Regions from separate parts of the Lysinibacillus sp. FSL K6-4013 genome, predicted to be linked through region 1. Evidence: a T-box and tRNA genes for the amino acid it is inferred to sense, from the RefSeq annotation. Region 1 holds a T-box; the other regions hold tRNA genes.
The links. A T-box is a leader RNA that pairs with one kind of tRNA and senses whether it is charged. The one in region 1 lies ahead of tyrS (tyrosine--tRNA ligase), so its partner is inferred to be a tRNA-Tyr.
Positions count from the first base shown of each region.

Region 2: it encodes a tRNA-Tyr, which carries the amino acid that the T-box ahead of tyrS (tyrosine--tRNA ligase) is inferred to sense. The anticodon was not compared.
Region 3: it encodes a tRNA-Tyr, which carries the amino acid that the T-box ahead of tyrS (tyrosine--tRNA ligase) is inferred to sense. The anticodon was not compared.

Region 1 covers NZ_CP152031.1:3,447,598-3,457,196, forward strand. Annotated here, with positions in the region: gene MHB39_RS17025 (ISL3 family transposase) at 1-574, shown strand, start outside; gene MHB39_RS17030 (iron-containing alcohol dehydrogenase) at 1,479-2,684, shown strand; gene MHB39_RS17035 (cobalamin-binding protein) at 2,825-3,628, shown strand; gene tyrS (tyrosine--tRNA ligase) at 3,679-4,947, opposite strand; T-box leader at 5,031-5,239, opposite strand; gene MHB39_RS17045 (transglycosylase domain-containing protein) at 5,342-8,374, shown strand; gene MHB39_RS17050 (NAD-dependent epimerase/dehydratase family protein) at 8,508-9,389, shown strand; gene MHB39_RS17055 (acetylornithine transaminase) at 9,495-9,599, opposite strand, start outside.
Region 2 covers NZ_CP152031.1:3,895,597-3,905,195, forward strand. Annotated here, with positions in the region: gene MHB39_RS19305 (ABC transporter permease) at 1-290, opposite strand, end outside; one part of gene MHB39_RS19310 (IS3 family transposase) at 466-919, shown strand; one part of gene MHB39_RS19310 (IS3 family transposase) at 919-1,823, shown strand; tRNA gene MHB39_RS19315 (tRNA-Leu) at 2,220-2,300, opposite strand; tRNA gene MHB39_RS19320 (tRNA-Cys) at 2,348-2,421, opposite strand; tRNA gene MHB39_RS19325 (tRNA-Gly) at 2,430-2,504, opposite strand; tRNA gene MHB39_RS19330 (tRNA-Gln) at 2,510-2,584, opposite strand; tRNA gene MHB39_RS19335 (tRNA-His) at 2,589-2,664, opposite strand; tRNA gene MHB39_RS19340 (tRNA-His) at 2,700-2,775, opposite strand; tRNA gene MHB39_RS19345 (tRNA-Trp) at 2,788-2,861, opposite strand; tRNA gene MHB39_RS19350 (tRNA-Tyr) at 2,875-2,958, opposite strand; tRNA gene MHB39_RS19355 (tRNA-Thr) at 2,968-3,043, opposite strand; tRNA gene MHB39_RS19360 (tRNA-Phe) at 3,056-3,128, opposite strand; tRNA gene MHB39_RS19365 (tRNA-Asp) at 3,144-3,219, opposite strand; tRNA gene MHB39_RS19370 (tRNA-Met) at 3,223-3,297, opposite strand; tRNA gene MHB39_RS19375 (tRNA-Val) at 3,324-3,399, opposite strand; tRNA gene MHB39_RS19380 (tRNA-Glu) at 3,415-3,489, opposite strand; tRNA gene MHB39_RS19385 (tRNA-Ser) at 3,514-3,605, opposite strand; tRNA gene MHB39_RS19390 (tRNA-Asn) at 3,611-3,687, opposite strand; rRNA gene rrf (5S ribosomal RNA) at 3,704-3,819, opposite strand; rRNA gene MHB39_RS19400 (23S ribosomal RNA) at 3,931-6,858, opposite strand; rRNA gene MHB39_RS19405 (16S ribosomal RNA) at 7,041-8,593, opposite strand; gene MHB39_RS19410 (nucleotidyltransferase-like protein) at 8,946-9,599, opposite strand, start outside.
Region 3 covers NZ_CP152031.1:267,542-277,140, forward strand. Annotated here, with positions in the region: gene MHB39_RS01325 (SLC13 family permease) at 1-1,741, shown strand, start outside; rRNA gene MHB39_RS01330 (16S ribosomal RNA) at 2,133-3,684, shown strand; rRNA gene MHB39_RS01335 (23S ribosomal RNA) at 3,867-6,794, shown strand; rRNA gene rrf (5S ribosomal RNA) at 6,861-6,976, shown strand; tRNA gene MHB39_RS01345 (tRNA-Val) at 6,988-7,063, shown strand; tRNA gene MHB39_RS01350 (tRNA-Asp) at 7,068-7,143, shown strand; tRNA gene MHB39_RS01355 (tRNA-Thr) at 7,152-7,227, shown strand; tRNA gene MHB39_RS01360 (tRNA-Tyr) at 7,235-7,318, shown strand; tRNA gene MHB39_RS01365 (tRNA-Trp) at 7,323-7,396, shown strand; tRNA gene MHB39_RS01370 (tRNA-His) at 7,445-7,520, shown strand; tRNA gene MHB39_RS01375 (tRNA-Gln) at 7,530-7,604, shown strand; tRNA gene MHB39_RS01380 (tRNA-Lys) at 7,621-7,693, shown strand; tRNA gene MHB39_RS01385 (tRNA-Arg) at 7,712-7,788, shown strand; tRNA gene MHB39_RS01390 (tRNA-Pro) at 7,804-7,880, shown strand; tRNA gene MHB39_RS01395 (tRNA-Ala) at 7,896-7,971, shown strand; tRNA gene MHB39_RS01400 (tRNA-Ser) at 7,985-8,077, shown strand; tRNA gene MHB39_RS01405 (tRNA-Phe) at 8,083-8,158, shown strand; tRNA gene MHB39_RS01410 (tRNA-Gly) at 8,164-8,237, shown strand; tRNA gene MHB39_RS01415 (tRNA-Ile) at 8,242-8,315, shown strand; tRNA gene MHB39_RS01420 (tRNA-Asn) at 8,323-8,399, shown strand; tRNA gene MHB39_RS01425 (tRNA-Glu) at 8,401-8,472, shown strand; gene MHB39_RS01430 (nitric oxide synthase oxygenase) at 9,225-9,599, shown strand, end outside.

The sequences.
Region 1 (9,599 bases):
AGCTGTTCGTCAAGCGCTAGGTCGACCTGTTATTGTGGCAGACCGGTTTCATTTTAGCCGTTATATCTATTGGGCAATGGATGAAGTGCGCCGACAAGTACAAAAAGAATGGGACAAATACAATCGTACAAAGTGTAAACGTATGCGTCATGTATTGTATAAACGTGCATCTAAATTATCACCGAAACAACAGTGGTACTTACAGCGTTATACAGAAATGTCTGAAACATTAAAAGTAGCTCATGAATTAAAGGAAGCCTATTGTGAATGGTTTGATTGGGCAAAGACAAAAAATGATGTTGTAGAAGTGAAGAAGCGATTACTAGCTTTTTACCGTAAGGTAGAAGAGACAAAATTACCAGCTTTCTTAAAAGCCATTCAAACATTGAAGAACTGGCAAGTAGAAATCTTAAATAGCTTTAGTTTTGGTTATTCCAATGGCTTCTTGGAAGGCATTAATAATAAAACAAAAGTGATGAAACGGAATGCATATGGCTTTCAGCGTTTCGATCACTTTCGAGCAAAAATCTTATTAAATTTAAAGTATAAAGAAATCGGAGTTCATCTGGGTTAATGTGTTAAAAGATTACACCACCCCAACATTTGACTTAGAACCATTTTTTACCATTTAATCTAAATGATTCTAACTCCTCTGAACAATTCAAACCTACGTTTTTTGCTTTGAATCATTAATGCAGAAACGAATATAGCAGCGGATGGAGTCGCTCGTTTAACTTCATGTAGAGTCAGCAATAATAAGAAGTCTAATTTACTTTCTGTAATGCCCAAAGAAGCTAACTCATTGTTTGCTACATCCAACACATAATCACTTAACCATAACAACATTAATCACAGCTTGGCATCTTGATTTGTATCACTTGAAGAAGACATCTGAATATACGGCCCTACCCCTAATACTGGTAAATCATCTTTATGTGTGTACGTTTTCTTGCTTTTTGTCAATAAAATCACCTTTTAATTAGATTATCGAATGCAAGAATTTTTATTTATTTCCACTAATTTCTCCAAAATAATGCACTACTTTTTTAGCGCAGACGCATTGCCCCAATTATAACCAACAATAATTTTTCTCTCTTACTATTGTGACAACTTTATGTACTTTAAAATAGCAATTACATAGTTTCAAAATAACATAATCACTACCTTTATAATAAAAACAAAATATCAGTTATTTACTATTCATTAGATCATCAAAATAGAACTGTTTTCCAAAAAATATATTTTACTTTCATAATAAAATATTTTTAAAACCTTTTTAAATTCAATATTCTACTACAAAACAACATTCCATACCCCTTTCATCGCTTTAACTTTTTTGTAAAATAATAACATGAAGAAAATTAACATTTTTAATAAAAATACGAGTTGAACTTTTACAAAAAATAGAATACGATGAATTGCGAAAGGTGGTTCACCATCATTCAAGCAATAATAATTTTTTAAAAGGGGTTGGAAATATGTCAGACGTTCTAAAGCAATTTGTTATGCCGAAAACAAACTTATTTGGACCTGGAGCAATTCAAGAAGTTGGTAAGCGCTTAAATGATTTAGAAGTGAAAAAGACATTAATCGTAACAGATGAGGGCCTACACAAATTAGGTCTCTCAGAACAAATTGCAAACATCATTACAGCTGCTGGAATTGATGTAGCAATTTTCCCTAAAGCAGAACCAAATCCAACAGATCAAAACATTGAAGATGGTATTGCAGTGTATCATGCTGAAAACTGCGATTCTATTGTTTCTCTTGGAGGAGGTAGCGCACACGATGCAGCAAAAGGTATCGGACTTATTGCTTCGAATGGTGGACGCATTCATGATTATGAAGGCGTTGATAAATCACAAAATCCACTTGTGCCATTAATTGCAATTAATACAACGGCAGGCACTGCAAGTGAAATGACTCGTTTCACCATTATTACGGATACAGCTCGTAAAGTAAAAATGGCCATTGTGGATAAACATGTGACTCCGTTACTTTCTATTAATGATCCAGAACTAATGATTGGTTTACCTCCTGCTCTTACAGCAGCTACTGGCGTTGACGCATTAACACATGCCATCGAATCATTCGTTTCTACGAATGCTACACCAATTACAGATGCATGTGCTGAAAAAGTACTTCAACTGATTCCTGAATTTTTACCACGTGCCTATGCAAATGGAGCTGATATAGAAGCTCGTGAACAAATGGTATATGCACAATTTTTAGCGGGAATGGCCTTTAATAATGCATCACTTGGCTATGTTCATGCAATTGCTCATCAATTGGGTGGTTTCTATAACCTACCGCATGGCGTGTGTAATGCTATTTTATTGCCACATGTTTGTCGATTTAATGTTACAGCACGTACAGAGCGCTTTGCTCGTATCGCTGAATTATTAGGAGAAAACGTAGAAGGTTTAAGTAAGCGCGATGCCGCTGAAAAGGCTATTACAGCTATTGAGAAATTATCACAAGATTTAAATATTCCTAGTGGCTTCCGTGAATTAGGGGCAAAAGATGAGGATATTGAGATCTTAGCAAAAAATGCATTGTTAGATGTGTGTGCTGAGACGAACCCTCGTAAAGCAACACTAGAGGATATCAAACAAATCATCACAAATGCAATGGGACCTATTGTGAAAAAAGAAGAGTCACTCGAGGCAGTTGCCCTTTCTTAATCGACGGTTTCCTATAAGTCTATGACATAGGGTGGAGAAAACAAATGTTTTCTCCACTTTTTTATGGGCTCGAAATACACACATTGTCTATCATGGAAACTCTCGCTATACTTTTCTTAAAAAGGATGGGAGAATACGATATGCGCTTAATTTCAATTTGTCCTAGTAATACAGAATTAGTTGCCTATTTAGGGCTGACAGACCAGCTCGTTGGAGTCGATGATTATTCCGATTGGCCATCAACAGTTAAAGATCTGCCACAGCTTGGGCCAGATTTATCAATTAACATGGATGCGTTAGAGGCATTACAGCCTGATCTTGTTCTGGCTTCTTTGAGTGTACCAGGTATGGAAAAAAACATTGAGGCACTAAAAGAAAGAAATATTCCTCATATTATTTTTAATGCAAACTCATTAGAAGAAATTGCGCAAGATCTTCTGACACTTGGGCAAGCTTGTCAAGTAGAGGAACAAGCAAAGACAATTGCTGAAGAGTACATGCATTCCATCGGAAAAATGTATTCCATTGCACAAACAATTCCGAAGAAACCTACCCTCTATTGGGAATGGTGGCCTAACCCTATTTTCACTCCTGGGAAAATAAATTGGCTAACAGAAATTAGCGCTCTTGCTGGTGGCACTAATCTATTTCAAGATGTTGAGCTTGCTAGTGTTCAAACAGATTGGACAGATGTTGTTAAACGCCAGCCTGACTATATCATGATGGCTTGGGTTGGTGTAGCATTTGAGCGTATCCAACCTGCTAATTTATTAAAACGTCCATATGCCAAAGAGTTACATGCCATTCAATCGGAACAGCTCCATGTAATGGAAGAATGGCTGTATTGTCGCCCTTCTCCACGACTTATTGAAGGTGCTATAAAGCTTGCAAAAATACTGCATCCTAAAGAATATGAACAAATAAAACCTCCAAGTTTCTTATGATTAAAAAACCACATCCAACTTTTTATGGGATGTGGTTTTGCAAATAGAAATTATATAAATTTCACCATATGATATTTTTTCTTACCTCGACGGACAATGCTAAATGCATCATCTAAACGATCCTTCGCATCGACTACATATTCTAAATCCGTTACCTTTTCACCGTTTACACTAATCGCACCATTTGATACATCTTCACGTGCTTGACGTTTGGAAGAGGAAATGCCTGCCTCCACAAGTAGGTCCACAATGTTTTTATCATCTTTAGCCATTTCAATAGAAGGAACATCTTTAAAAGCATCCTTCATTTCTTCAGCTGAAAGTGCTTTTAGATCTCCTGAGAATAATGCAGCTGTAATACGGATGGCTTGCTCTAATGCCTCTTGACCATGTATTAAACGAGTCATTTCTTCAGCTAGTGCCTTTTGTGCCTTACGTAAATGTGGCTCCTCCTCTACAGATACGGCTAAAGCTTCAATTTCTTCACGAGATAGGAACGTGAAGATTTTTAAGTATTTTATGACATCTGCATCAGCTGCATTGATCCAGAATTGGTAGAACTCATATGGAGATGTTTTCTTACTATCTAGCCAAACAGCACCACCTGCTGTTTTACCAAACTTTGTGCCATCTGCCTTGGTTACTAATGGAATCGTAATTCCAAAGGCTTTCGTTTCTTCCTCGTGTGTTTTACGAATAACCTCTAACCCTGTTGTAATATTACCCCATTGGTCAGAGCCACCTACTTGAATACGGCAATTGTAGTGATTGTATAAATGATTGTAATCAATACCTTGAATTAACGTATAGGCAAACTCTGTAAATGAGATTCCTGTATCAAGACGAGAAGCAATCGTATCTTTTGCTAACATGTAGTTTACGTTAATTAATTTCCCATAATCACGTAAAAATTCAATTGTGTTTATATTACCAATCCAGTCACGATTGTTCACAAGCTGAGCACCATTGCCATCTTCTGCAAATTCGAAAATACGTTCTAATTGACTACGGATTCCTTGAACGTTTTTATCGATTTGCTCTACTGTCTGTAATTGGCGCTCTTCTGAACGGCCAGACGGGTCACCGATCATCCCTGTTGCACCACCAACAAGTAAAATTGGACGGTGGCCTGCTTTTTGGAATCGACGAAGTGTTAACAATGGAACAATATGTCCAATATGCATGGAGTCAGCTGTTGGATCTACCCCACAGTATAAAGATACGGATTGTTCATTTAATAATTTTGCCATGCCTTCCGCATCTGTTTGTTGGTATAGCAAACCACGCCATTCTAAATCTTGTAATAATTCGTTTGTCATGTTCATTCCTCCTAAAATGGTTAAATTCGTTACGTGCATGGACATGTTTAAATAAAAAAAGTCCCTACACGCAAACAATTGCATGCAGGGACGTTAAGTTGCAAACTAACGCGGTACCACCCAGCTTGAAGATGTCATCCACCTTCCACTTCATTCAGCCGCCTTTATCGCAGGCGCGCACGTCTAAGCTCCAAGTACGTAATTCGTCTCTACATTATGACCAGTTTTCACCAACCACTGGCTCTCTAAACAGGGAATATAGACACTACTGCAAACTCTTCATCACCAGAAAACTATAAACATAATTTTATACGATTCTTTTTCAAAGTCAATAACTATGTTCGTGCTAAAACAATATGTGCTATAATAGACAAGATTTTAGGAGGTCGATACATTGAAAGATTGGATTGAAAAAATCAATGCAAAGATCGATGAATTACTTGAACAAAAATGGATGAAGAAATTACGTATTTCAGGTAGTGTTACCTGGAACTTATTTTTACTATTTTTAGTCTTTGCATTGGTTGGCACTGTATTTGTCGGTTCAGTTGGAGCTGGTTATTTTGCTTCTCTTGTCAAAGAAGAACCATTACGCTCAAAACAAGAGTTAAGGGATCAAATTTTTAGCTATGAAGAAACCAGTGAGATTTATTTTGCCAACGATATTTATATTGGGAAATTAAGGACAGATTTAGATCGACGTGAAACTTCGCTTAGCAATGTTGCACCAGAGGTCGTGAATGCTGTTCTGGCAACAGAAGATGAATATTTTCGAGAGCATAACGGAATTGTTCCTAAAGCGGTTGTTCGTGGGTTATTACAAGATGTCACTAACTCTGCAACGCAGACAGGTGGTTCTACACTTACCCAGCAGCTTATTAAAAACCAAGTACTAACTAATGAAGTATCATACGAGCGTAAAGCTAAGGAAATTTTACTGGCGATGCGTTTAGAACATTTTATGACGAAGGAAGAAATATTAGAGGCTTATTTAAATATCATTCCCTATGGTCGTAACTCTTCAGGACGAAATATTGCAGGTGTTGAAACAGCTGCGGAAGGAATTTTTGGCGTAAAAGCAAAAGAATTGTCTCTTCCTCAAGCTGCGTACATAGCTGGTATTCCACAGGCACCATTTGCTTATACACCATTTACAAATACAGGTGAACTGAAAAGTGAAGAAGCTTTGAAACCAGGTATTGATCGTATGAAAACAGTACTTTATCGTATGAAAGAAGCTGGTTATATTGATGATGCACAGTATAATGAAGCGTTAAACTATGATATTGCTGCTGATTTCCGTGGACCAGAAATGCGCGCGGAGGATCGTTATCCTTGGTTGACTTATGAGCTTGAAGCTCGTGCAAAAGATATTATTGCTGAAAAACTAGCAAAAGATGATGGGATTGACCCAGAGCGCTTAAAGTCAGAAAAGAAATTAAAGGATAAATATACGATTTTAGCAGATCGTGATGTTCGTTCAAAAGGCTATCGTATTTATTCAACCATTAATAAAGATATGTATGATGCAATGCAAAAAGCAGCAAAAGACTTCCAGTATTATGGTCATACGTATACTGGTAAAGGGAAAGACCCTGTTACTGGTGAAGAAATTGATATTGAGATGCCAGTACAAGTAGGTAGTATTTTAATAGAAAATACGACAGGTCGCATTTTAAGCTTTGTTGGTGGTCGAGACTTTAAAACCACTCAAGTAAACCATGCAACACAAGCTTATCGTTCTAACGGTTCTACAATGAAACCATTACTTGTTTATGGACCTGCCATTGAGTATGGCGTAATCGGTGCGGGTAGCCCATTAGTTGACGTGAAATTCTCAGTCGGTTCTTGGAGTCCAAGTAACTATATTACGAGTGATGAGCGAGGTCTTATCCCAGCACGTGAAGCTTTAGCAGATTCTCAAAACATTTCAGCACTACGTTTATATAATGATATTATTAGTAGACGCCCTGCAGATTTGTTAGTAAAAATGGGATTCTCAAAATTACATCCCGATGATTTTACTAACCTAGCAACTGGGATCGGCGCTTTAAGAGAAGGAACTACTGTTGAAGAAAATACAAATGCCTTTGCTACCTTTGCAAATGGTGGCCTATTCATTGACGCTTATATGATTGATCGAATTGAAGACCAAGAAGGAAATATTGTTTACCAACATGAAGTAGAACCTGTTCAAGTATTTAGCCCAGAAACATCTTATATCGTGACAGATATGTTACGTGATGTTCTCACTAAAGGAACAGGGACAATGGCACGAAATACATTAAAGTTCTCTTCTGATTTTGCTGCAAAAACAGGGACTTCTCAAGAATATAAAGATGTTTGGTTAGTTGGTTATAACCCTAATGTATCTCTTGGTGTTTGGATGGGTTACGATCAACCTCGTACACTTTATGCATTTAACAACACCTATTTACAGCCAAGCGTTCGGGTGAATAAGCTATGGGGTACTTTAATGAATGCCGTTTACGATGCGGACCCTCAGCTAATTGACCCACCAACAAGTTTTAAGGCGCCTAAAAATGTTGTGACTGCGTCATTCTGTGGCATTTCCGGCATGGCCCCTTCTGCAGCTTGTGCTAGCGCAGGTCTTGTACGCTCAGATTTATTTAATGCGAAAGTATTTTTACCCTCACAACCTGATGATAGCTTAGCCTCTTCAAGTGTTGTGACGATTAAAGGAAAAACTTATAATGCGTTGCCAAATACACCAGCCGAGTTTGTAAAAGCAGGTGGCGCAGGCATTAATCAAGACTTTATTAAACGAATGTTAGGTAGACTTGGCGGGAACCCTGCTAGTCTGTTACCAAAGAATTCTACATTGTCGAATTCATCTGTATCAGCTGTTGATTTCCCAGCAGATGGTAGCCCTCCAGCAGCTGTCTCAGCTTCAGTAAATGGCTCTACATTATCATGGTCAGAGTCATCGAATGATGTTGTTGGTTATCGTATCTACAACGTTACGAATGGCGGTAATACACTTGTAACGTCCGTACTAGAGTCAACACAAAGCATTACGGTTGCTAGTGGACAAGCTTATGTAGTGGTCGCTGTAGATATTACAGGTTTAACATCACCACACTCCAATGTTGTGTCTACTGGCGGTAGTGAAAACGAACCTGATCCAGAGGAAAACGACCAAGAACCAATACCACCTACAACGCCACCTACTAATGGCAATGGCAATGGTTCGGGTAGTAACGGCAATGGCTCCAATAACGGGAACGGGTCTGGTAATAACGGCAATGGCTCCAATAACGGTGATGGTTCTGGTAGCAACGGCAATGGCTCCAATAATGGAAATGGATCCGGAAGCAATGGTGATGGATCTGATAACCCTGGAGATGGCACAAACGGAGGAGACAATGGTAATACCACTACTCCAACTGAAACGTCAAGGCGCTAATCCATTATGCCTTAGCAAGCATTTGTAGTAGATAATCAATTAAACAGACTTACTGCATTTTACTTATGAATTGTAGTTAGTCTGTTTTTTTGTCATTATTAAGAGGACTACTATTTTGAAGGGGTGAAAATATATGAACATATTGATTTTAGGAGGCACGCGTTTTTTTGGAAAAAAGCTAGTTGATCTTTGTATTCAAAATGGACATAATGTAACGATTTTAACACGTGGTCAAAGTGGCAATCCCTTTGGTACACATGTTAAGCAATTAGTAGTAAATCGTAATGATCGTGATGCTTTAGAACAGGCACTAGCCAATACAACATGGGACATTGTCTATGATAATATTTGCTATGCGCCCAACGAGGCACAAGCGATTTGCGAGATATTAAAAGGGAAAACGAAAAAGCTGGTCTTTACTTCTACTCTTTCAACCTATGAGGTAGATGGTAAAATGAAAAAGGAAGAAGAATTTGATCCATACCAGTATCAAATTCGCATGGGACATCAAGAGCAATTTTCTTATGGAGAAGGAAAACGACAAGCGGAGGCAGTATTATTCAAAGAAGCTTCATTCCCAGTCGTAGCTGTACGTTTCCCAATTGTGATGGGTGAAGATGATTATACTCGACGTTTACATTTCCACGTTGAACATATTTTACAGAATCAGCCGATTACTTTACCGAACATTGATGCAAAGATGAGTTATATTACAGATGAAGAAGCAGCTGAATTTTTATACTTTGCGGGTGTTACTCCTATTGAGGGACCATACAATGCTACCGCATCAGGGGCAATGTCTCTCAAAGATCTAATTGCTCTAATCGAAGAAGCGAGTGGTCAGCGCGCAAAAATTTCCCTCATTGGTGGTGATGAGGAATCACAGTCTCCTTATGGGGTGCCTGCTGATTGGTATATGTCCAATGCAAAGGCCGAGAAGGCAGGATTTACGTTTAGTCAGCTTGAAGATTGGCTACCAAAATTAGTGACAACATTAGTAAAACAGCTACAGTAGCATTTATAGCGCAAAGAATCTGCTAGATACTAGCAGATTCTTTGTTCATTCCTAATTTCAAAGGGATTTTTGCCGCTGGTGCCTCACTTTCATTGCTTAAGTGTATCACGGTAATATGTTCTTTAAAATAGTTACTGCTTTATCAATCTCTTCCTTTGTGACCGTTAATGGAGGCAAGAGACGAATAACTGTTGGCCCTGCCCCTACTAA
Region 2 (9,599 bases), 450 kb from region 1:
TCGTTTAAAAAGCCCATCTGGATCGAAAAAGCTACTGCCTCTTTTTCTTTACTAAAGACTTCCTGCTGGAGATTGCTATCGATTCTTGAAAGATTAAACGTTCCATCCGCATCCTCAGCCATATAAAATTGTCCCTTCGGTAAATCCTTAATTAAAGCAGCATTATCCTGTGACAGACCATTTGCTAAACCCGAGATAATAAACGTTAAAAAACTAACTAGGAAGATAATGGAGCCCAAGATTAAAAACCGTACTTTATTCTTCTTCATTTCTTTCCAGGCAAGATTCATCACTAACCCCTCCATTTCTTTGATTACTCATAGCTTATAATTGTTAAATGAACAGAGCATGAACTAATCGTTAAAATGTAGGGATGATATAGAAAGCCACTCTATAAAGGCATTTTTATCCCTGAACTGCCCCGTAAAAGTTAGACACCAATCTAACTTTTACGGGGGTTTTTTTATGGCAAAAGTAAGTGCTGAACAACGTATTCAAGCAGTTCAACGATATTTAAATGGAAATGAAACTTTGATCGAAATTGCGAAAGATATCGGTGTGACAGCTCAGATCGTCAGTGAATGGGTTCGCCGTTATCAAAAAAATGGCGTAGAGACTTTCTTAAAGTCCTATACAAACTATTCAGCTGACTATAAAATGAATGTACTTAATTATATGAACGAGACAGGTACATCTTCGAGAGACACAGCTGCACTATTCAATATTTCATCTCCTGGCATGATTCGGAATTGGAAGTTGAAGTTTGAAGTTGGTGGTTATGATGCCCTTGTTTCTAAGAAAAAGGGGCATCCATCTATGAAAAAAGAGACAAAAAGAACAACGAAATCAACACCAGCTGAAGGATCTGTTGAGGCGTTAGAAGCACGAATTAAACAATTAGAAATGGAGAATGCGTACTTAAAAAAGTTGAATACTTTAGTTCAAATGCAAGAAAAATTACCAATCAAATCAAAGCGCAAGTAATTTATGAACTGAAGGAAATCTATGAAGTAGTGGAATTAATCAAAGTCGCTGATATTCCACGTAGTACGTATTATTACTGGGAAAAGCGTTTGAATCGTCATGATAAATACGCTGATGTGAAAGTCGCAATTCAGTCCATTTATCATGAACATAAGGGACGTTATGGTTATCGTCGGATCACCAAAGAATTAAAAAAATTTGGTATTCATCACGATCCAAAAACGATTAACTGCTTGATGAATGCCATTGGCATAAAGTGTGAAGTCCGCATGAAGAAATATCGTTCGTATAAAGGTAACGTCGGAAAAATTGCCCCAAACATATTACAACGCGATTTTACAGCGGAAAAAATGAACGAGAAATGGGTAACAGACGTGACAGAGTTCCATCTATTTGGTGAGAAACGCTATTTATCACCCGTCCTTGATCTATGTAATGGCGAAATCATTGCATACACGGTAATGAAGCGTCCAGTGTATAAACTAGTCCATAATATGTTAGAACAAGCATTGGAGCGCCTCGAATCAGGTGATCAAGTCATTCTTCATTCAGATCAAGGTTGGCATTATCAAATGAAAAAGTATCAACAAACATTAAAACAACACGGGATTACGCAGAGTATGTCCCGTAAGGGCAATTGTTTGGATAACGCAGTTATTGAAAATTTCTTTGGCTTATTAAAATCTGAACTCCTGTATCTACAAGAATTTGAATCCATGGCACATTTTGAACAGGAACTCCATGACTATATTTACTATTACAATCACAAACGAATAAAGGCAAAATTAAAAGACCTAAGTCCGGTGGAATACCGAATTCAGGTCTTAGAAGTTGCTTAACTAAATATGTCTAACTTTTTCGGGTCAGATCACCCATAGAGTGGCTTCTTTTGTGAATTTTATTTATCTTTACTTGCTAAAATCTTATTTTGTTATAGAACCTCGCCTTGAATGAATTGCTATTTTTTGATTTCTAATCACGGTCTTACTATTTTATACGAACTGTGAATATCAATTGTTGTATGAATATAGTATCTATAATAGAAGACAAGCACACATTTATCTATTAGTTAACGTTACCACGATCATCGTGATTACATATAATATAGCTGTTGTATAGGCAACAATAAGACCCATTCAGTCTACCTCTTTTTTATCTATGTTTATATACATTCTATAATTTTTTACAATAAAAAAAGAATCCCTAATAAATCAAGGATTCTTCGTTGTAATTGATACCGGTGGTCGGGGTCGAACCGACACTCCAAAGGAACACGATTTTGAGTCGTGCGCGTCTGCCAATTCCGCCACACCGGCATAATGGAGATAAAAAAAATCGGATAAACCGATTAACAGTTAAAATATGGAGGCGGCAACCGGATTTGAACCGGTGATAAGGGTGTTGCAGACCCGTGCCTTACCACTTGGCTATGCCGCCGTCATACATGGAGCGGAAGACGAGGTTCGAACTCGCGACCCCCACCTTGGCAAGGTGGTGTTCTACCACTGAACTACTTCCGCAAAAATGGCTGGGGTACTAGGATTCGAACCTAGGCATGACGGAATCAAAATCCGTTGCCTTACCGCTTGGCTATACCCCAACAATGGGGCGACTGATGGGAATCGAACCCACGAATGCCGGAACCACAATCCGGTGCGTTAACCACTTCGCCACAATCGCCATTGTATTATGATGTTTATTAATTTTATATTAGATGGGGCGACTGATGGGAATCGAACCCACGAATGCCGGAACCACAATCCGGTGCGTTAACCACTTCGCCACAATCGCCATAAAATTAATTGGCAGGGGCAGTAGGAATCGAACCCACACCAAAGGTTTTGGAGACCTCTATTCTACCGTTGAACTATGCCCCTAAAATAATAAAACTGGTGGAGGGGGACGGATTCGAACCGCCGAACCCTAAGGAGCGGATTTACAGTCCGCCGCGTTTAGCCACTTCGCTACCCCTCCGGGAAAATCTGGTGCCGGCTATAGGAATCGAACCCACGACCTACTGATTACAAGTCAGTTGCTCTACCTGCTGAGCTAAACCGGCAAAAAAACAAGATGGGTCAGGACGGAATCGAACCGCCGACACTTAGAGCTTCAATCTAATGCTCTACCAACTGAGCTACTGACCCATATTTTAAAATAAATGGCGGTCCCGACCGGGATCGAACCGGCGATCTCCTGCGTGACAGGCAGGCATGTTAACCGCTACACCACGGGACCATTTGGTTGCGGGGGCTGGATTTGAACCAACGACCTTCGGGTTATGAGCCCGACGAGCTACCACTGCTCCACCCCGCGATAATACTATAATGTTGTAAAAATAATGGTGGAGGATGACGGGCTCGAACCGCCGACCCTCTGCTTGTAAGGCAGATGCTCTCCCAGCTGAGCTAATCCTCCATCTGGGTATTTAAATGGTGACCCCTACGGGATTCGAACCCGTGTTACCGCCGTGAAAGGGCGGTGTCTTAACCACTTGACCAAGGGGCCATCGTTTGGAACACATCAAAGTGCTGGCGGAGAGTAAGGGATTTGAACCCTTGAGACAGTGTTAACCGCCTACACGATTTCCAATCGTGCTCCTTCGGCCACTCGGACAACTCTCCAAGAATGGCTCCGAAGGCAGGACTCGAACCTGCGACAACCTGATTAACAGTCAGGTGCTACTACCAACTGAGCTACTTCGGAATAATTTTAGTATATAGCCTAGCGACGTCCTACTCTCACAGGGGGAAGCCCCCAACTACCATCGGCGCTAAAGAGCTTAACTTCCGTGTTCGGTATGGGAACGGGTGTGACCTCTTTGCCATCATCACTAGACTATTTGAAAGACAATACTTATTATAACATAACTTATAAAAATTACAAGTATATTCTAATATTTTATTCTTTCAAAACTGGATAAACGATACATTGAATGTTTCAAACATATTGGTTAAGTCCTCGATCGATTAGTATTCGTCAGCTCCATGTGTCACCACACTTCCACCTCGAACCTATCTACCTCATCGTCTTTGAGGGATCTTACTTACTTGCGTAATGGGAAATCTCATCTTGAGGGGGGCTTCATGCTTAGATGCTTTCAGCACTTATCCCGTCCACACATAGCTACCCAGCGATGCCTTTGGCAAGACAACTGGTACACCAGCGGTGTGTCCATCCCGGTCCTCTCGTACTAAGGACAGCTCCTCTCAAATTTCCTACGCCCACGACGGATAGGGACCGAACTGTCTCACGACGTTCTGAACCCAGCTCGCGTACCGCTTTAATGGGCGAACAGCCCAACCCTTGGGACCGACTACAGCCCCAGGATGCGATGAGCCGACATCGAGGTGCCAAACCTCCCCGTCGATGTGGACTCTTGGGGGAGATAAGCCTGTTATCCCCGGGGTAGCTTTTATCCGTTGAGCGATGGCCCTTCCATGCGGAACCACCGGATCACTAAGCCCGTCTTTCGACCCTGCTCGACTTGTAGGTCTCGCAGTCAAGCTCCCTTGTGCCTTTACACTCTACGAATGATTTCCAACCATTCTGAGGGAACCTTTGGGCGCCTCCGTTACCTTTTAGGAGGCGACCGCCCCAGTCAAACTGTCCGCCTGACACTGTCTCCTGCCCCGCTAAGGGGCATGGGTTAGAATTTCAATACAACCAGGGTAGTATCCCACCGACGCCTCCTTCGAAGCTGGCGCTCCGAGATCTCTGGCTCCTACCTATCCTGTACAAGTTGTACCAAAATTCAATATCAGGCTACAGTAAAGCTCCACGGGGTCTTTCCGTCCTGTCGCGGGTAACCTGCATCTTCACAGGTACTATAATTTCACCGAGTCTCTCGTTGAGACAGTGCCCAGATCGTTACGCCTTTCGTGCGGGTCGGAACTTACCCGACAAGGAATTTCGCTACCTTAGGACCGTTATAGTTACGGCCGCCGTTTACTGGGGCTTCAATTCGCAGCTTCGCTTGCGCTAACCACTCCTCTTAACCTTCCAGCACCGGGCAGGCGTCAGCCCCTATACGTCACCTTACGGTTTTGCAGAGACCTGTGTTTTTGCTAAACAGTCGCCTGGGCCTATTCACTGCGGCTCTCATGCGCTTGCACGCTCAAGAGCACCCCTTCTCCCGAAGTTACGGGGTCATTTTGCCGAGTTCCTTAACGAGAGTTCTCTCGCACACCTTAGGATTCTCTCCTCGACTACCTGTGTCGGTTTGCGGTACGGGCACCTCTCACCTCGATAGAGGCTTTTCTTGGCAGTGTGAAATCAGGAACTTCGTCCATACGGACTCGCCATCACAGCTCAACGTTACAGTGTGCGGATTTGCCTACACACACGCCTTACTGCTTGGACGCGCACAACCAACGGCGCGCTTACCCTATCCTACTGCGTCCCCCCATTTCTCAAACGGTGAGGAGGTGGTACAGGAATATCAACCTGTTGTCCATCGCCTACGCCTATCGGCCTCGGCTTAGGTCCCGACTAACCCTGAGCGGACGAGCCTTCCTCAGGAAACCTTAGTCATACGGTGGACGGGATTCTCACCCGTCTTTCGCTACTCATACCGGCATTCTCACTTCTAAGCGCTCCACCAGTCCTTCCGGTCTGACTTCAACGCACTTAGAACGCTCTCCTACCACTGACATCGTAGATGTCAATCCACAGCTTCGGTGAATCGTTTAGCCCCGATACATTTTCGGCGCAGCGTCACTCGACCAGTGAGCTATTACGCACTCTTTAAATGATGGCTGCTTCTAAGCCAACATCCTGGTTGTCTGTGCAACGCCACATCCTTTTCCACTTAACGATTACTTTGGGACCTTAGCTGGTGGTCTGGGCTGTTTCCCTTTTGACTACGGATCTTATCACTCGCAGTCTGACTCCCGTGTATAAATATCTGGCATTCGGAGTTTGTCTGAATTCGGTAAACCGGGATGGCCCCCTAGTCCAAACAGTGCTCTACCTCCAGTATTCTCATCACGAGGCTAGCCCTAAAGCTATTTCGGAGAGAACCAGCTATCTCCAAGTTCGATTGGAATTTCTCCGCTACCCACACCTCATCCCCGCACTTTTCAACGTGCGTGGGTTCGGGCCTCCAGTAAGTGTTACCTCACCTTCACCCTGGACATGGGTAGATCACCTGGTTTCGGGTCTACGACCACGTACTACTTCGCCCTATTCAGACTCGCTTTCGCTGCGGCTCCGCCTTCTAAAGCTTAACCTTGCACGTAATCGTAACTCGCCGGTTCATTCTACAAAAGGCACGCTATCACCCATTAACGGGCTCTAACTACTTGTAGGCACACGGTTTCAGGATCTCTTTCACTCCCCTTCCGGGGTGCTTTTCACCTTTCCCTCACGGTACTGGTTCACTATCGGTCACTAGGTAGTATTTAGCCTTGGGAGATGGTCCTCCCGGATTCCGACGGAATTTCACGTGTTCCGCCGTACTCAGGATCCACTCAGGAGAGAACGAACTTTCGACTACAGGGCTTTTACCTGCTCTGGCGGACCTTTCCAAGTCGCTTCATCTAACTCGCTCTTTTGTAACTCCGTATAGAGTGTCCTACAACCCCAAGAGGCAAGCCTCTTGGTTTGGGCTCTTCCCGTTTCGCTCGCCGCTACTCAGGGAATCGATTTTTCTTTCTCTTCCTCCAGGTACTTAGATGTTTCAGTTCCCTGGGTCTGCCTTCAAGACGCTATGTATTCACGTCAAGATACTACGCGATTAAACGTAGTGGGTTCCCCCATTCGGAAATCTCCGGATCAAAGCTCACTTACAGCTCCCCGAAGCATATCGGTGTTAGTGCCGTCCTTCTTCGGCTCCTAGTGCCAAGGCATTCGCCGTGCGCCCTTAATAACTTAACCAAGTTATTAAGCCTATAAAAAAACTTAAAAAATAAATGTGTTTGTTACAATTTCAATGTCGTTTTATCCAGTTTTCAAAGAACAAGTTTTGAAGTATTTCATTCAGAAAGAATGAACCTTCAAAACTGAACGCAAAACGTAATCTTACAAACCCAAGGTTTGTATTCCGAAATAATCCTTAGAAAGGAGGTGATCCAGCCGCACCTTCCGATACGGCTACCTTGTTACGACTTCACCCCAATCATCTATCCCACCTTCGGCGGCTGGCTCCAAAAGGTTACCTCACCGACTTCGGGTGTTACAAACTCTCGTGGTGTGACGGGCGGTGTGTACAAGGCCCGGGAACGTATTCACCGCGGCATGCTGATCCGCGATTACTAGCGATTCCGGCTTCATGTAGGCGAGTTGCAGCCTACAATCCGAACTGAGAACGACTTTATCGGATTAGCTCCCTCTCGCGAGTTGGCAACCGTTTGTATCGTCCATTGTAGCACGTGTGTAGCCCAGGTCATAAGGGGCATGATGATTTGACGTCATCCCCACCTTCCTCCGGTTTGTCACCGGCAGTCACCTTAGAGTGCCCAACTAAATGATGGCAACTAAGATCAAGGGTTGCGCTCGTTGCGGGACTTAACCCAACATCTCACGACACGAGCTGACGACAACCATGCACCACCTGTCACCGTTGCCCCCGAAGGGGAAACTATATCTCTACAGTGGTCAACGGGATGTCAAGACCTGGTAAGGTTCTTCGCGTTGCTTCGAATTAAACCACATGCTCCACCGCTTGTGCGGGCCCCCGTCAATTCCTTTGAGTTTCAGTCTTGCGACCGTACTCCCCAGGCGGAGTGCTTAATGCGTTAGCTGCAGCACTAAGGGGCGGAAACCCCCTAACACTTAGCACTCATCGTTTACGGCGTGGACTACCAGGGTATCTAATCCTGTTTGCTCCCCACGCTTTCGCGCCTCAGCGTCAGTTACAGACCAGAAAGTCGCCTTCGCCACTGGTGTTCCTCCAAATCTCTACGCATTTCACCGCTACACTTGGAATTCCACTTTCCTCTTCTGCACTCAAGTCCCCCAGTTTCCAATGACCCTCCACGGTTGAGCCGTGGGCTTTCACATCAGACTTAAAGGACCGCCTGCGCGCGCTTTACGCCCAATAATTCCGGACAACGCTTGCCACCTACGTATTACCGCGGCTGCTGGCACGTAGTTAGCCGTGGCTTTCTAATAAGGTACCGTCAAGGTACAGCCAGTTACTACTGTACTTGTTCTTCCCTTACAACAGAGTTTTACGATCCGAAAACCTTCTTCACTCACGCGGCGTTGCTCCATCAGGCTTTCGCCCATTGTGGAAGATTCCCTACTGCTGCCTCCCGTAGGAGTCTGGGCCGTGTCTCAGTCCCAGTGTGGCCGATCACCCTCTCAGGTCGGCTACGCATCGTCGCCTTGGTGAGCCGTTACCTCACCAACTAGCTAATGCGCCGCGGGCCCATCCTATAGCGACAGCGAGATGCCGTCTTTCAGTCTCTTGCCATGAAGCAAAAGAGATTATTCGGTATTAGCCCCGGTTTCCCGGAGTTATCCCAAACTATAGGGTAGGTTGCCCACGTGTTACTCACCCGTCCGCCGCTAACGTCAAAGGAGCAAGCTCCTTTTCTGTTCGCTCGACTTGCATGTATTAGGCACGCCGCCAGCGTTCGTCCTGAGCCAGGATCAAACTCTCCATAAAAGAAATTTGATTAGCTCAAATTGTTTTGCTGGCATCATGTTTGATGTCCAAAATTGTGTTTTGTTCACTAGCTAAGCTAGCTACTTAAAACTTTATTGATTACGTTTTGCTTGTTCAGTTTTCAAGGTTCATTTTTGTTTAAGTCGTTTTTTTCAGCGACTTCTTTATATTAACATCTTATTTAAAACATGTCAACAACTTTTTAAGAGAAGTTTTTTATGCTTTTTTCTGAGTTAATCGTTATGTCTTAGCGACAATTAATATAATACAATACTAAGATATTATTCGTCAACAACTTTTCTAAAAAAATATCGAGGTATTTTTAGATACCTCGATTACAAGCATACTACAGTCATTGCCCCATTTCTAGAGCATCTTTATTTACCTTGTAATGACGGTGAAATATCCTTTCATTTTTCGCTGCAATTGGTTCAATTTGAATATAGCCTTTATCCACTAAATACTCCACAAACACTTCTAAATCCACTGAGTAATTCACGAGCTCATGATGATCATGTAATTCCTGAATGGTCCACATTTCTTTTGTTTGCATGACTTCTAGTATATGCTGTGCCCCATCTCGTGTACGAGAGTGGATTAAAAACTCACTTGCTAAAAACAACAATTCTAAGCGCTTTTCTATTGGCTCATTACTTGTCACTAGCTCTTCATACAGCTTATAGATGGCTGGCTCAATTTTTTTCACCTGAGCCCAAACAGTTACTTCAGGATACAGGCCACTATCGATAATAGATAAACGACCTAAATGATGTAGGGAATCCACAACGTGATTATAAGCATCCAAGTAACTTCCTTTATCGAAGTATTCTTTCCCTTCCAAATAGCGACGAATTAACTTTGAAAATTGAATACCTGTTTTAATTTTACGTCCGCTATACGGAAATTCCTGCAATTCTATTTTTAATTTATGCAGAAATTCATTCCGATCAAATAATACTCTACCGAAGAATATCCAATCGACGACCTTCCGATTTGAACCGATGAG
Region 3 (9,599 bases), 1.6 Mb from region 1:
CATTATGGATATTTTGACGCCCGCGGAGGCATTAGCTGGTTTTTCAAACTCTGTAGTTTTAATGATTGCAGGGTTATTTGTCGTGGGTGCAGGGATTTTACGTACGGGCCTGGCAGGCATGGCGGGGCAACTCTTACTAAAATGGTCAGGCAATAGTGAGCTGAAGTTATTTGTGCTACTGCTTATTATTGTAGGATCGGTTGGTGCATTTATGAGTAATACGGGTACTGTCGCCTTAATGATGCCAATCGTTGTAAGTATAGCAATAAGTATGAAAGTCAGCCCTTCTAAATTTCTACTACCACTCTCCTATGTAGCAAGTCTTTCTGGTCTGATGACACTGATTGCGTCACCAACCAATTTAATTGTCAGTCAGTTATTAGTTGATCGAGGCTATAATAAACTTGGCTTTTTTGAAGTGACTCCTATTGGCATCGTGGGGATGATTGCTGGCATTACTTATTTAGTACTTGTAAGAAATATTTTATTACCAAATGATCAAAACCGCACACAAAGCAATGAAGGCTATAAACTTTCGCCCAAAAAAATTATTAAACAATATGATTTAAATAATCGTCTATTTAAAATCTCTGTTCCTGAGGAGTCGCCTATTATTGAAACATCGTTAGCGGAATTAAAACTACCAGCTAAGTATATGCTCTGTATGATGAAAATTCATCGTAAATCTCAGGAGGGTATTAATTTATTACCGATGACTTATCAAGAAATGGCAGGACCAACTAGTGTCATTCATGCCAAGGATGAGTTATACGTTCAAGGAGAAATAGAAGATATTCATCGTTTTGTTGAGGATTATCATCTTGAGATGCAAGGATTAGTAGAAGGGGAAGCCGATGAGTTAGTATCGAAGCATCTGGGTATTGCTGAGGTATTGCTTACCCCTAATTCGAGCTTTATCAATGAAACGGTTAGCTCCCTCGGTTTCAGAGAAAAATACAATCTAAATATCATTGGTATTAATCGCAAGGGTGGTTATAAACTTCAGGATATGGTATCTCACAAATTAAAATTTGGAGACGCAATATTAGTACAGGGAGCATGGGATGAAATTCTTTTGTTAGCAAGAGAAACACAGGATGTCGTGGTTGTCGGCCAGCCGAAAGAACACGCAAGTGTGGCAGCGGCTACAGGCAAAGCTGGAATTGCGGGGATTATTATGTTATTCATGATTATTTTGATGGCATTTGAAATTTTTCCTGCTGTAATCTCTGTGATGATTGGTGCCGTACTGATGATTTTAACAGGTTGCTTGAGAAACATGGAAGATGCCTATAGCAATATGAATTTTGAAAGTATTGTGTTAGTGGCTGCTATGTTACCAATGGCGACAGCGTTAGAAAAAACAGGAGGCATGACCATTTTATCTGATGGTATTATTAATGCTTTAGGTGGTTTCGGACCATATGGTGTACTCATAGGGATTTACATTTTGACAGCCATTTTTGGTCAATTCATTAGTAATACGGCAACTGCTGTATTGTTTGCCCCCATTGCCATGAGTGCTGCCATTGCCATTGAGGTTAGTCCCACAACATTTATGATTGCAGTCGCAGTCGCAGCAAGTATGGCGTTTGCTACGCCAATTGCTTCCCCCACGAATGCACTGGTAATGACGGCAGGGGGCTATAAATTTATGGATTTTGTAAGAATAGGGATACCGTTACAAATTATTATGTTTATTGTGATGATGATAGCCATCCCGTTCTTTTTCCCATTTTAAAAACTCGGTTTCTCTACCGAGTTTTTTGTTTTTTTTAAAGATCTATTATTTTTTTGTAGGAAATTATGATAAAATTATTTTCTAGTTCATGGTCTAACATTGAACTAGCTTGTGATTAGATTTTATAGTTATTAATATAGGAAGTTTTCCGTTGATAATAAAAAAAATAAAGTTTTTTATTAAAAAGTGTTGACCTTTTAAAAATAAGGGTGTAGTATTATACAAGTCGCCAGGGTGACACGCTAAAACAAAACAAAACATGAACCTTGAAAACTGAACAAGCAAAACGTAATCAATAAAGTTTTAAGTAGCTAGCTTTGCTAGTAAACAAAACACAATTTTGGACATCAAACATGATGCCAGCAAAACAATTTGAGCTAATCAAATTTCTTTTATGGAGAGTTTGATCCTGGCTCAGGACGAACGCTGGCGGCGTGCCTAATACATGCAAGTCGAGCGAACAGAAAAGGAGCTTGCTCCTTTGACGTTAGCGGCGGACGGGTGAGTAACACGTGGGCAACCTACCCTATAGTTTGGGATAACTCCGGGAAACCGGGGCTAATACCGAATAATCTCTTTTGCTTCATGGTGAAAGACTGAAAGACGGTTTCGGCTGTCGCTATAGGATGGGCCCGCGGCGCATTAGCTAGTTGGTGAGGTAACGGCTCACCAAGGCGACGATGCGTAGCCGACCTGAGAGGGTGATCGGCCACACTGGGACTGAGACACGGCCCAGACTCCTACGGGAGGCAGCAGTAGGGAATCTTCCACAATGGGCGAAAGCCTGATGGAGCAACGCCGCGTGAGTGAAGAAGGTTTTCGGATCGTAAAACTCTGTTGTAAGGGAAGAACAAGTACAGTAGTAACTGGCTGTACCTTGACGGTACCTTATTAGAAAGCCACGGCTAACTACGTGCCAGCAGCCGCGGTAATACGTAGGTGGCAAGCGTTGTCCGGAATTATTGGGCGTAAAGCGCGCGCAGGCGGTCCTTTAAGTCTGATGTGAAAGCCCACGGCTCAACCGTGGAGGGTCATTGGAAACTGGGGGACTTGAGTGCAGAAGAGGAAAGTGGAATTCCAAGTGTAGCGGTGAAATGCGTAGAGATTTGGAGGAACACCAGTGGCGAAGGCGACTTTCTGGTCTGTAACTGACGCTGAGGCGCGAAAGCGTGGGGAGCAAACAGGATTAGATACCCTGGTAGTCCACGCCGTAAACGATGAGTGCTAAGTGTTAGGGGGTTTCCGCCCCTTAGTGCTGCAGCTAACGCATTAAGCACTCCGCCTGGGGAGTACGGTCGCAAGACTGAAACTCAAAGGAATTGACGGGGGCCCGCACAAGCGGTGGAGCATGTGGTTTAATTCGAAGCAACGCGAAGAACCTTACCAGGTCTTGACATCCCGTTGACCACTGTAGAGATATAGTTTCCCCTTCGGGGGCAACGGTGACAGGTGGTGCATGGTTGTCGTCAGCTCGTGTCGTGAGATGTTGGGTTAAGTCCCGCAACGAGCGCAACCCTTGATCTTAGTTGCCATCATTTAGTTGGGCACTCTAAGGTGACTGCCGGTGACAAACCGGAGGAAGGTGGGGATGACGTCAAATCATCATGCCCCTTATGACCTGGGCTACACACGTGCTACAATGGACGATACAAACGGTTGCCAACTCGCGAGAGGGAGCTAATCCGATAAAGTCGTTCTCAGTTCGGATTGTAGGCTGCAACTCGCCTACATGAAGCCGGAATCGCTAGTAATCGCGGATCAGCATGCCGCGGTGAATACGTTCCCGGGCCTTGTACACACCGCCCGTCACACCACGAGAGTTTGTAACACCCGAAGTCGGTGAGGTAACCTTTTGGAGCCAGCCGCCGAAGGTGGGATAGATGATTGGGGTGAAGTCGTAACAAGGTAGCCGTATCGGAAGGTGCGGCTGGATCACCTCCTTTCTAAGGATTATTTCGGAATACAAACCTTGGGTTTGTAAGATTACGTTTTGCGTTCAGTTTTGAAGGTTCATTCTTTCTGAATGAAATACTTCAAAACTTGTTCTTTGAAAACTGGATAAAACGACATTGAAATTGTAACAAACACATTTATTTTTTAAGTTTTTTTATAGGCTTAATAACTTGGTTAAGTTATTAAGGGCGCACGGCGAATGCCTTGGCACTAGGAGCCGAAGAAGGACGGCACTAACACCGATATGCTTCGGGGAGCTGTAAGTGAGCTTTGATCCGGAGATTTCCGAATGGGGGAACCCACTACGTTTAATCGCGTAGTATCTTGACGTGAATACATAGCGTCTTGAAGGCAGACCCAGGGAACTGAAACATCTAAGTACCTGGAGGAAGAGAAAGAAAAATCGATTCCCTGAGTAGCGGCGAGCGAAACGGGAAGAGCCCAAACCAAGAGGCTTGCCTCTTGGGGTTGTAGGACACTCTATACGGAGTTACAAAAGAGCGAGTTAGATGAAGCGACTTGGAAAGGTCCGCCAGAGCAGGTAAAAGCCCTGTAGTCGAAAGTTCGTTCTCTCCTGAGTGGATCCTGAGTACGGCGGAACACGTGAAATTCCGTCGGAATCCGGGAGGACCATCTCCCAAGGCTAAATACTACCTAGTGACCGATAGTGAACCAGTACCGTGAGGGAAAGGTGAAAAGCACCCCGGAAGGGGAGTGAAAGAGATCCTGAAACCGTGTGCCTACAAGTAGTTAGAGCCCGTTAATGGGTGATAGCGTGCCTTTTGTAGAATGAACCGGCGAGTTACGATTACGTGCAAGGTTAAGCTTTAGAAGGCGGAGCCGCAGCGAAAGCGAGTCTGAATAGGGCGATGTAGTACGTGGTCGTAGACCCGAAACCAGGTGATCTACCCATGTCCAGGGTGAAGGTGAGGTAACACTTACTGGAGGCCCGAACCCACGCACGTTGAAAAGTGCGGGGATGAGGTGTGGGTAGCGGAGAAATTCCAATCGAACTTGGAGATAGCTGGTTCTCTCCGAAATAGCTTTAGGGCTAGCCTCGTGATGAGAATACTGGAGGTAGAGCACTGTTTGGACTAGGGGGCCATCCCGGTTTACCGAATTCAGACAAACTCCGAATGCCAGATATTTATACACGGGAGTCAGACTGCGAGTGATAAGATCCGTAGTCAAAAGGGAAACAGCCCAGACCACCAGCTAAGGTCCCAAAGTAATCGTTAAGTGGAAAAGGATGTGGCGTTGCACAGACAACCAGGATGTTGGCTTAGAAGCAGCCATCATTTAAAGAGTGCGTAATAGCTCACTGGTCGAGTGACGCTGCGCCGAAAATGTATCGGGGCTAAACGATTCACCGAAGCTGTGGATTGACATCTACGATGTCAGTGGTAGGAGAGCGTTCTAAGTGCGTTGAAGTCAGACCGGAAGGACTGGTGGAGCGCTTAGAAGTGAGAATGCCGGTATGAGTAGCGAAAGACGGGTGAGAATCCCGTCCACCGTATGACTAAGGTTTCCTGAGGAAGGCTCGTCCGCTCAGGGTTAGTCGGGACCTAAGCCGAGGCCGATAGGCGTAGGCGATGGACAACAGGTTGATATTCCTGTACCACCTCCTCACCGTTTGAGAAATGGGGGGACGCAGTAGGATAGGGTAAGCGCGCCGTTGGTTGTGCGCGTCCAAGCAGTAAGGCGTGTGTGTAGGCAAATCCGCACACTGTAACGTTGAGCTGTGATGGCGAGTCCGTATGGACGAAGTTCCTGATTTCACACTGCCAAGAAAAGCCTCTATCGAGGTGAGAGGTGCCCGTACCGCAAACCGACACAGGTAGTCGAGGAGAGAATCCTAAGGTGTGCGAGAGAACTCTCGTTAAGGAACTCGGCAAAATGACCCCGTAACTTCGGGAGAAGGGGTGCTCTTGAGCGTGCAAGCGCATGAGAGCCGCAGTGAATAGGCCCAGGCGACTGTTTAGCAAAAACACAGGTCTCTGCAAAACCGTAAGGTGACGTATAGGGGCTGACGCCTGCCCGGTGCTGGAAGGTTAAGAGGAGTGGTTAGCGCAAGCGAAGCTGCGAATTGAAGCCCCAGTAAACGGCGGCCGTAACTATAACGGTCCTAAGGTAGCGAAATTCCTTGTCGGGTAAGTTCCGACCCGCACGAAAGGCGTAACGATCTGGGCACTGTCTCAACGAGAGACTCGGTGAAATTATAGTACCTGTGAAGATGCAGGTTACCCGCGACAGGACGGAAAGACCCCGTGGAGCTTTACTGTAGCCTGATATTGAATTTTGGTACAACTTGTACAGGATAGGTAGGAGCCAGAGATCTCGGAGCGCCAGCTTCGAAGGAGGCGTCGGTGGGATACTACCCTGGTTGTATTGAAATTCTAACCCATGCCCCTTAGCGGGGCAGGAGACAGTGTCAGGCGGACAGTTTGACTGGGGCGGTCGCCTCCTAAAAGGTAACGGAGGCGCCCAAAGGTTCCCTCAGAATGGTTGGAAATCATTCGTAGAGTGTAAAGGCACAAGGGAGCTTGACTGCGAGACCTACAAGTCGAGCAGGGTCGAAAGACGGGCTTAGTGATCCGGTGGTTCCGCATGGAAGGGCCATCGCTCAACGGATAAAAGCTACCCCGGGGATAACAGGCTTATCTCCCCCAAGAGTCCACATCGACGGGGAGGTTTGGCACCTCGATGTCGGCTCATCGCATCCTGGGGCTGTAGTCGGTCCCAAGGGTTGGGCTGTTCGCCCATTAAAGCGGTACGCGAGCTGGGTTCAGAACGTCGTGAGACAGTTCGGTCCCTATCCGTCGTGGGCGTAGGAAATTTGAGAGGAGCTGTCCTTAGTACGAGAGGACCGGGATGGACACACCGCTGGTGTACCAGTTGTCTTGCCAAAGGCATCGCTGGGTAGCTATGTGTGGACGGGATAAGTGCTGAAAGCATCTAAGCATGAAGCCCCCCTCAAGATGAGATTTCCCATTACGCAAGTAAGTAAGATCCCTCAAAGACGATGAGGTAGATAGGTTCGAGGTGGAAGTGTGGTGACACATGGAGCTGACGAATACTAATCGATCGAGGACTTAACCAATATGTTTGAAGCATTCAATGTATCGTTTATCTAGTTTTGAAAGAATAAGTCTTTCAGCTGAATAAGTGAAGTGATGATGGCAAAGAGGTCACACCCGTTCCCATACCGAACACGGAAGTTAAGCTCTTTAGCGCCGATGGTAGTTGGGGGCTTCCCCCTGTGAGAGTAGGACGTCGCTTCGCTTATTTTTTGTGGAGGATTAGCTCAGCTGGGAGAGCACCTGCCTTACAAGCAGGGGGTCGGCGGTTCGAGCCCGTCATCCTCCACCATTTTGGTCCCGTGGTGTAGCGGTTAACATGCCTGCCTGTCACGCAGGAGATCGCCGGTTCGATCCCGGTCGGGACCGCCATTATTATTGCCGGTGTAGCTCAGTTGGTAGAGCAACTGACTTGTAATCAGTAGGTCGTGGGTTCGACTCCTATCGCCGGCACCATTCCCTTGGAGGGGTAGCGAAGTGGCTAAACGCGGCGGACTGTAAATCCGCTCCTTAGGGTTCGGCGGTTCGAATCCGTCCCCCTCCACCATTTTAGGGGCATAGTTCAACGGTAGAATAGAGGTCTCCAAAACCTTTGGTGTGGGTTCGATTCCTACTGCCCCTGCCAGGTATTGAGGTACTCGTTCATATACAGCTATTATAAATTTATATAGTGGCGATTGTGGCGAAGTGGTTAACGCATCGGATTGTGGTTCCGACATTCGTGGGTTCGATTCCCATCAGTCGCCCCATTTTAACATTGGGGTATAGCCAAGCGGTAAGGCAACGGATTTTGATTCCGTCATGCCTAGGTTCGAATCCTAGTACCCCAGCCATTTTTTCTTTTTTTATGAGCCATTAGCTCAGTTGGTAGAGCATCTGACTTTTAATCAGAGGGTCGAAGGTTCGAGTCCTTCATGGCTCATCATTTTTTAATTAATATGCGCCCGTAGCTCAATTGGATAGAGCGTCTGACTACGGATCAGAAGGTTATGGGTTCGACTCCTGTCGGGCGCGCCAATAAATTCATGTTTACGGAATGTAGCTCAGCTTGGTAGAGCACTTGGTTTGGGACCAAGGGGTCGTAGGTTCGAATCCTGTCATTCCGACCATCTTTCATGATTAATGGGGCCTTAGCTCAGCTGGGAGAGCGCCTGCCTTGCACGCAGGAGGTCAGCGGTTCGATCCCGCTAGGCTCCACCATTTTAATATTTTTGGAGGTATACCCAAGTCTGGCTGAAGGGATCGGTCTTGAAAACCGACAGGCGGGTAACACCGCGCGGGGGTTCGAATCCCTCTACCTCCTCCATTTTCGGGTCAGTAGCTCAGTTGGTAGAGCATTAGATTGAAGCTCTAAGTGTCGGCGGTTCGATTCCGTCCTGACCCACCATTATTGCGGGTGTAGTTTAATGGTAAAACCTCAGCCTTCCAAGCTGATGTCGTGAGTTCGATTCTCATCACCCGCTCCAAAATGGGCCTATAGCTCAGCTGGTTAGAGCGCACGCCTGATAAGCGTGAGGTCGATGGTTCGAGTCCATTTAGGCCCATCATTATTCCGAAGTAGCTCAGTTGGTAGTAGCACCTGACTGTTAATCAGGTTGTCGCAGGTTCGAGTCCTGCCTTCGGAGCCACGGCCCGTTGGTCAAGTGGTTAAGACACCGCCCTTTCACGGCGGTAACACGGGTTCGAATCCCGTACGGGTCATCAAGCATGTAGCACAGATGTGTGTTACATGCTTTTTTCTATTCTCCTTTAATTCTATTCTCCTTTTTCATGTTGTTGAAAAAAGATCACTAGCAGAAAAAGACCTTTTAGCAAGGTAGAGGTAGATTTCCGTTCTGCCAGCTTCCTTTCCAGGCGGCGTCCGATGAGCCGCTTCACTCACTTACGTTCGCTCCAGGGTACATCTGTGACGCTAAATCCCCCTCGGCGTGACGCTGGCTCCTCTCCAATCAACCATTCTGCAAAGTGTCTTTCCTTTTTTCAAAGTAGCATAGCGATCAAAAAGCCCATTATCTGTATTCTCAGAGAGGATAAGCCCTTATCTTCAATGTGGAGAAGGGAATGAGTTACAACAGCCATCCATAAGTGAATACCTACAATTTATTTGTGTGGATAAATGAGGAAGACTACTTATTGCCGGGGTTAGTCAGACAGAGACTAGCCCCAGCGCGAAAGTAAAGCGTCAGCAGCATGTAAGTAGCCTAAAATGGAAAGACTTTTATCTTTCACAAAATTCTATTGATTGCTTTGCTGCAACACTATGAAGATTACATGATTAATGTAGTCTTTTTATAATAATTAGGATCTCTCTTACATTCTCTTACGAAAGTGAGTCTATAGAGTAAATTTGAACAAACTATTTCATATATAAAATATGTATGTTTTTTTAATTACTATTTTCATGGTGCTTGTTGTTTTGTTCCTCTAATATGAGGATAAGTGGAGGAATCGATATGAATATACAGGAGATACAGCAGTTTTTAAGTCTATACCAGACAGAACAAAATGAATCAGAACTTTGGTTAAAGAATAGATTACAGGCAGTTAAGGATGCAGGTGAATATCACCCAACAACAGAAGAGTTAGTTTTTGGTGCACGAGTGGCATGGCGTAATAGCAATAAATGTATCGGACGTCTGTTTTGGCAGTCACTCCACGTGGTAGATGCACGCGATGTTTTAGATGAAAAGGCTATTTTCCGAAAATTACTAGAACATATTGATTATGCGACAAATCATGGGAAAATCCGTCCAACAATAACAGTGTTTGCTTCAGATAGAGTACGGATTTGGAATCATCAACTAATTCGCTATGCAGGCTATGAAACA